Regions from separate parts of the Rhodoplanes sp. P11 genome, predicted to be linked through region 2. Evidence: riboswitches for the same ligand, from Rfam matches in the RefSeq annotation. Region 2 holds a riboswitch; the other holds the start of a gene.
The links. Region 2 has a riboswitch for cobalamin ahead of ACFQUV_RS23585 (DUF1636 family protein). Riboswitches for the same ligand answer to the same signal wherever they lie in the genome.

Region 1: linked by a shared signal. The riboswitch ahead of ACFQUV_RS02970 (iron ABC transporter permease) and the one ahead of ACFQUV_RS23585 (DUF1636 family protein) in region 2 are both predicted to bind cobalamin.

The regions. Positions count from the first base shown of each region.
Region 1 is NZ_CAXWGY010000001.1:654,821-658,214, forward strand. Features, by position in the region: gene ACFQUV_RS02960 (DUF6282 family protein) at 1-144, shown strand, start outside; gene cbiB (adenosylcobinamide-phosphate synthase CbiB) at 304-1,284, opposite strand; cobalamin riboswitch at 1,428-1,640, shown strand; gene ACFQUV_RS02970 (iron ABC transporter permease) at 1,751-2,764, shown strand; gene ACFQUV_RS02975 (ABC transporter ATP-binding protein) at 2,761-3,394, shown strand, end outside.
Region 2 is NZ_CAXWGY010000021.1:165,153-168,546, reverse strand. Features, by position in the region: gene cobN (cobaltochelatase subunit CobN) at 1-301, opposite strand, end outside; gene cobW (cobalamin biosynthesis protein CobW) at 301-1,338, opposite strand; gene ACFQUV_RS23585 (DUF1636 family protein) at 1,348-1,917, opposite strand; cobalamin riboswitch at 2,021-2,248, opposite strand; gene cobO (cob(I)yrinic acid a,c-diamide adenosyltransferase) at 2,430-3,065, shown strand; gene ACFQUV_RS23575 (cobyric acid synthase) at 3,159-3,394, shown strand, end outside.

The DNA.
Region 1 (3,394 bases), on a different contig from region 2:
CGGCTCTGCCTCGATCTCGGCTACGACGACGCGGCGATCCGGGCGATGGTGTCGACCAATGCGGCGCGCGTCTTCGGCCTCGAGGCCGACGTCGCCGCGGTGACGGGCGCTCTCTCGGCGCCGGCTCAGACTGTTTCCGGGTGATTAGTTCGCCGTCGTTCCGGGGCGCGGGCGACCAGCCCGCGAACCCGGAACCCAGCGAAACACGTCATCGCGCGGCAGACTCTGGACTCTCGGCTGGATTCCGGACAGCCGCTTCGCCGCTTCCGGAATGACCATCCAACGGATCAGCCGGATCTCGTATCAGACGACGAGCAGCAGCGCCGCCGCGGCGACGAGCGCGACAGCACCCGTGTAGGCCACCCGGTAGAGCCGCAGCGCCCGGACGATGTCGTCGGCGGTCGCCTCGGCGCGGCCGTCGCCCATCCAGGCGGCGTCGACGCCGATGCCGCCATAGATCCGCGGACCGGCGAGCCGCAGGCCCAGCGCCCCCGCCATGGCGGCCTCCGGCCAGCCGGCATTGGGCGAGGTGTGGCGGCGGGCGTCACGCCGCATCGCCCGCCAGGCCCCGGCCGCCGAGGCGCCCGGCACCACCGCGGCGGCGGCGACCAGCATCAGCCCGGTCAGCCGCGACGCCGGCAGGTTGACGAGGTCGTCGAGGCGCGCCGCCGCGAAGCCGAAGGCGCGGTGGCGCGGCGTCTTGTGGCCGATCATGCTGTCGGCCGTGTTGACCGCCTTGTAGGCCAGCATGCCGGGCAGGCCGCCGACCAGGAACCAGAAGGCCGGCGCGGTGACGCCGTCGGAGGCGTTCTCGGCCAGGCTCTCGATGGCGGCGCGGGCGACGCTGGCGGCGTCGAGGGTGGCGGGATCGCGGCCGACGATGCGGGCGACCGCGCGGCGACCCCCGGCGAGGCCGTCCTGGTCGAGCGCCCGGGCGACCGCGGCGACATGGCGATCGAGGCTGCCGGTGGCGATCAGGCTGGTCGCGGCGAGCACCGCCAGCACGGCGCCGAGCGGTGCCGTCGCCACCGCGATCGCCTCGATCACCAGCCCGGCCGCGATCGCCAGCCCGAGCAGCAGGACCACGGTGGCGACGCCGGCGGCCCGCCGCCTCGCGTCCGCGATGTCGGGGCGGTTGAGCCGCCGATCGAGGGTGGCGATCACGGCGCCGAGCCACGTCACCGGATGGCCGATCGCCCGGAACAGCGGGTCCGGATAGGCGACCGCCGCCTCCAGGCAGGCGGCGACGACGAGGACGAGGCTGCGGTCGGCGAAGTCGAGCATCGGGATTGGCTGCGGGCTCGGTCGGTTGCGTCGCCCGCGCGGCGGCCCGGCCGCGACGGAATCACCGCCATCATACCGCGCCGGCTGCGGATTCCAGGGGCGGCCGGGCCGGCTCGCGTCCTTGTGCGGCCGCGGCCCGCATGGTTATATGGCTCGTCGCCGGTGCCTCTCGACCGAGAGGTGAAACGGGAACGCGGTGCGGGCTCGTCCTTTGGACTGCGCCCAAGTCCGCGGCTGCCCCCGCAACTGTGAGCGGAGCCTATCGTCCCGATGCCACTGGTCCCCACCCCGGGGGCCGGGAAGGCGGACGACCCGATCCGCGAGCCAGGAGACCGGCCGGCGACGGCAGGCCCGCGCGTCCGCTCGCGCTCCACGCCTGCCCGGTTTTGCGCTCGTTCGACGGCGGGTCGACGGAGGAAGCGTCTTGGACGGCACCGATGCGGCAACGACGGCCGGCACCACCGGGGTGCGGCTGCGCGTCCTCGAACGGCTTCCGGTGCTGCTGCTGGGCAGCCTGGTCGTCCTCCTGCTGCTGCTGTCGCTCGGCATCGGCCCGGTGAGAGTGTCGCCCGGCGCCGTGCTGGCGGCGCTCGCCGGCGGCGGCACCGAGGAGACCCGCATCATCGTCCAGGAGATCCGGCTGCCGCGGGCCATCCTGGCGGCCGCGGTGGGCGCCTCGCTCGGCCTGTCGGGAGCGGCGCTCCAGGGGCTGTTGCGCAACCCGCTGGCGGCGCCCGAGCTGTTCGGCGCCCCGCAGGCGGCGGCGCTGGGCGCCGTGCTGGTGATCGCCACCGGGCTTGCCGACGTCCTGTCCTTCGTGCTGCCGATCGCCGCCATCGCGGCCGCCTTCGTGTCGGTCTTCGCCCTGCTCGTGGTCGCCGGCCGCAACGCCTCGCTGCTGCTCCTCATCCTGTCCGGTCTCGCGCTGTCGAGCCTCGCCGGCGCCGGCACGGCGCTGACCATGAATCTGGCGCCCAATCCGTTCGCGGCCCTGGAGATCTCGTTCTGGCTGCTGGGCTCGCTGGAGGATCGCAGCCTGCGCCATGTGGTGCTGGCCCTGCCGTTCATCGTGGCGGGCGCCGCCGTGCTGGCGTCGCAGCGCCACGCCTTCCGGCCACTCGGCCTCGGCGAGGAGGCGGCGGCGAGCCTCGGGGTCGACGTCGCCCGCACCCGTCTCCTCGTCATTCTCGGGGTGGCGCTCGGCGTCGGCGGCTCGGTCGCGGTGTCCGGCACCATCGGCTTCATCGGGCTGATCGGGCCGCATCTGGTGCGGCCGCTGGTCGGCTACGATCCGGCGCGGCTGATGCTGCCGAGCGCCCTGGGCGGCGCCGCGCTGCTGTTGTCCGCCGACATCGCGGTGCGGCTGCTGCCGGCCACCACCAGCGTCCGGGTCGGCGTGCTGACGGCGCTGATCGGCGTCCCCTTCTTCCTGTGGCTGATCATGCGGGAGCGCCGCGCCCTCGGGGGCGGGCTCGGATGAGCGCCGCACCCTATCTGGTCGCCGACGGTCTGCGGGTCGCCCTCGGCGGCCGCCCGGTGGTTCACGACGTCTCGCTGGCGCTGCCGCGCGGCCACCTCGCGGCGCTGGTCGGTCCCAACGGGGCCGGCAAGACCTCGCTGCTCCGGGCACTAGCCGGGCTGGTGCCGGCGCAGGGCCGGGTGATGCTCGGCGGCGACGACATGGGCGGGCTCTCGGCCCGCGAGCGCGCCCGCCGCTTCGCCTATCTGCCGCAGGGCCATGTGGTGCACTGGCCGCTGCCGGTGCGCGACATCGTGGCGCTCGGCCGCTATCCGCACGGCGCCACCGATCCGGCCCGGCTCGGCCGCCGCGACGCCGAGGCGGTCGACCGCGCCATGCGGGCCGCCGACGTGGTCGCCTTCGCGGACCGTCGCGTCACGGCGCTGTCGGGCGGCGAGCGCAGCCGCGTCGCGCTCGCCCGCATGCTCGCCGTCGAGGCGCCGGTGGTGCTCGCCGACGAGCCGGTGGCGTCGCTCGACCCCTATCACCAGATCGAGGTGCTGGCGCTGCTCCAGCGCACCGCCCGCGCCGGCGCCGTGGTGATCGTCGTCACCCACGACCTCGGCCTGGCGGCACGCTTCGCCGACCGCG
Region 2 (3,394 bases):
GCACCTGCTCGACGCCGTAGCGCCAGTAGTCGAGCCCGCCGAGCAGACGGATCAGGATGCCGCGGGCGCCCGACAGCGTCTTCTCGATGTAGAGATCGACCGACAGCGGATGCTGGAGTCGCGCCAGATTGGCGAGCCGCAGGCTCGGCAGCGCGTCGCGCCCGGCGCGCCAGCCCGCCGCGAAGGCGCCGAGATCGCTGTCCGCGAACGACAGCACGACGAGATCGGCGGGCGACTGGCCGAGATCCTCGGCGGCCGCCGCTTCTTCCAGGCCGTGCTTCTCGCGGAGCAGGATGTGCATCAGGCGGGGCTCTGCAACGCGGCGGTGACCGCGGCCTGATCGAAGCCCTTCTCGCCGATGACGACGAGGCGGGAGAGGCGCGGCGTTTCGGCCGGCCACGGCCGGTCGAACTGCGCCCGCACGCGAGTGCCGACGCCCTGCACGAGGAGCCGCATCGGCTTGCCGGTGATCGCCACGTAGCCCTTGGCGCGCAGCACGCCGTGCTGGCGGGCGACCGCCTCGACCCGGGCCACCACGGCGTCCGCCGAGGCGTGCTCGGGCAGCGTCACCACCACGGTCTCGAAGTCGTCGTGGTCGTGCGCCTCGTGGTCCTCGTGATGAGTCTTCCGTGCCTCCAGATCGGTCTCGGCGGCGGCGCCGAGTCCGAGCACGACGCGCGGATCGACGCGGCCCTCGCGCGCCTCGACCACCGGGATTCTCCGCGGCAGCTCGGCCTGCACGGTGTCGCGCGCCTTGACGAGCGCCGGCGCGTCGACGAGATCGGTCTTGTTGAGGATGACGATGTCGGCGCAGGCGACCTGATCCTCGAACACCTCACCGAGCGGGGTGTCGTGATCGATGCTCTCGTCGGCGCGGCGCTGGTCGGCGACCGCCGCCGGATCGGGCGCGAAGCGGCCGTCCGCCACCGCCTCGGCATCGGCGACCGCGATGACGCCGTCGACGGTGATGCGGGTGCGCAGGTCCGGCCAGTCGAACGCCTTGAGCAGCGGCTTCGGCAGCGCCAGGCCGGAGGTCTCGATCAGGATGTGGTCGGGCGGCGTCGGGCGGGCGAGCAGCGCCGTGATGGTCGGCACGAACTCGTCGGCGACCGTGCAGCACAGGCAGCCGTTGGTCAGCTCGACGATGGCGTCGGCCGGGCAGGTCGGATCGGCACAGCCCTTGAGGATCTCGCCGTCGATGCCGACGTCGCCGAACTCGTTGACCAGCACGGCGAGGCGGCGGCCCTGCGGGTTCTCCATCAGGTGGCGGACCAGGCTGGTCTTGCCGGCACCCAGGAAGCCGGTGACGATGGTGACGGGGATTTTTTCCAGCGACATCGGGTCCTCTCAGGTCGCTTCCTCTCCCCGCGGGCGGGGAGAGGTCGGGCCACGCGCCGAAAGTACGGGGGCAGGGTGAGGGGGCGAAACGGTCGCGCCAGGCTGCCCCTCACCCCGACCCTCTCCCCGCGGGCGGGGAGAGGGAGAAGTGCCGTGCTCCGGCAGCGGCGGCACGCGGGAGATCACGCCCTTGCGCAGGCGCTCGGGACGCTGGCGCCACGGCACCAGCCCGTCGGCCGTACCGGCGTAGAGGACGGCCCCGGCCACGACGTCGTCGGCTGCTTCCGGCGCGAGATCGCCGTGCACATAGGTCCAGCGGCCGGGGCTCGCGAAGGCGACCGTGCAGGCGCGATTGCAGTTCGACAGGCACTCGACCGGAACGACGGCGAGGCGAGCGGCGTCGGGATGGCGCTGCCGCGCCGCGACCATGGCGTCGTGCATCCGGCGGCCGGCGCGCGGCTCCGTCTCGTCGGGGGCGAGCCGACAGGTGACGCAGACGAACAGCGTCGCGGGCACATCCGGAGGAGGCGCATCCAGCCGAGTCGCACCTGTGGCGGCGGGGAAGGGGGGGTCGTTCATGCCATGCCCGTCATCGTACGGAGGCGGTGGCCTCCGATGCGAGCGGCGAGCGGACCTGCACTCCGATCGGCCGACAGACCCTCCGGGGCACCCCGCCCGGAACGGCGACTCAGCAGGCGACGGCAGGTTTCCTGGCTCGCGGGTCGTCGCCTTCGCCGCCTTCCCAGGACGAACACATGGTTCGGACCCCAGTGGCTTCGGCGCAGGCTCGCCGCTCACAGTTGCGGGGGCAGCTCCGGCATCGCGACCGCCCGTTTCCGGTCGGCCGTGCCCGGCATTCCCTCGTGTTCCGCCCGCAGAAACGCCCGGCACCGCCGGACGGTATCCATGGACGGACACGTCCCGGCCTCGGCCGGGACACCGTCGGTGCCGGATCTGTGGGGCGGATCGGCGGGACTGTCAATCGGGTGCCGTCCCGACACGCGACGCGGAGGGCGCGATCGGTGACGGCCGGCGCGGTTGCCCATCGGGGTCCGGTGTGATCCTGTCCGGACCGACAGACCGAGGACACCATGACCCACGAGACCCCCGAGGAAACGCCCGACGTGCCCCCCGACGCGGCGGCCCGTCACCGCGACAAGATGCAGAAGCGCAAGGCCGTGCAGGATGCGGAGGTGGCGGCCAAGACCATCGAGAAGGGCCTGCTGCTCGTTCACACCGGCCCCGGCAAGGGCAAGTCGACGGCCGCGTTCGGGCTCGCCCTGCGGGCGCTCGGCCATGGCCGGCGGGTCGGCGTGGTGCAGTTCATCAAGAGCCGGCCGACCGGCGAGCAGGCCGCGCTGGAGAGCTTCGGGGATCGCGTGGTCTGGCACACGGCGGGCGAGGGCTTCACCTGGGAGACGCAGGACAAGGCGCGCGACATCGCCGCCTGCCGCCGCGCCTGGGAGATCGCCGTCGGCCTGATGGACGATGCGTCGATCGGGCTCCTGATTCTCGACGAGCTGAACATCGCGCTGCGCTACGACTATCTGCCGCTCGACGAGGTGGTGGCGCGGCTGTCGGAGCGTCGTCCGGATCTCCACGTCGTCGTCACCGGCCGCAACGCCAAGCCGGCGTTGACCGAGGCGGCCGATCTCGTCACCGAGATGACGCTGGTGAAGCACCACTTCGCGGCCGGCGTGAAGACGCAGGCGGGGATCGAGTATTGATCACGTCGCTTGCTCGGCCGCACCGTAGCCTCTTCCCCTCTCCCACAAGGGCAGAGGGTGGGAGAGGCTCTGCTGTGTCATGGCTCATGTGACATGCCACGCGCGCTGATGTTCCAGGGCACCGGCTCCGACGTCGGCAAGTCGCTGATCGTCGCCGGCCTCGCCCGTCTGCTCACCGGGCGCGGCCTGGTGGTGCGGCCGTTCAAGCCGCAGAACATGTCGAACAACGCCGCCGTCACCGCCGACGGCGGCGAGATCGGCCGCGCTCAGGCGCTCCAGGCGCGCGCCGCCCGCGTGCCGCCGAGCGTCCACATGAATCCGGTGCTGCT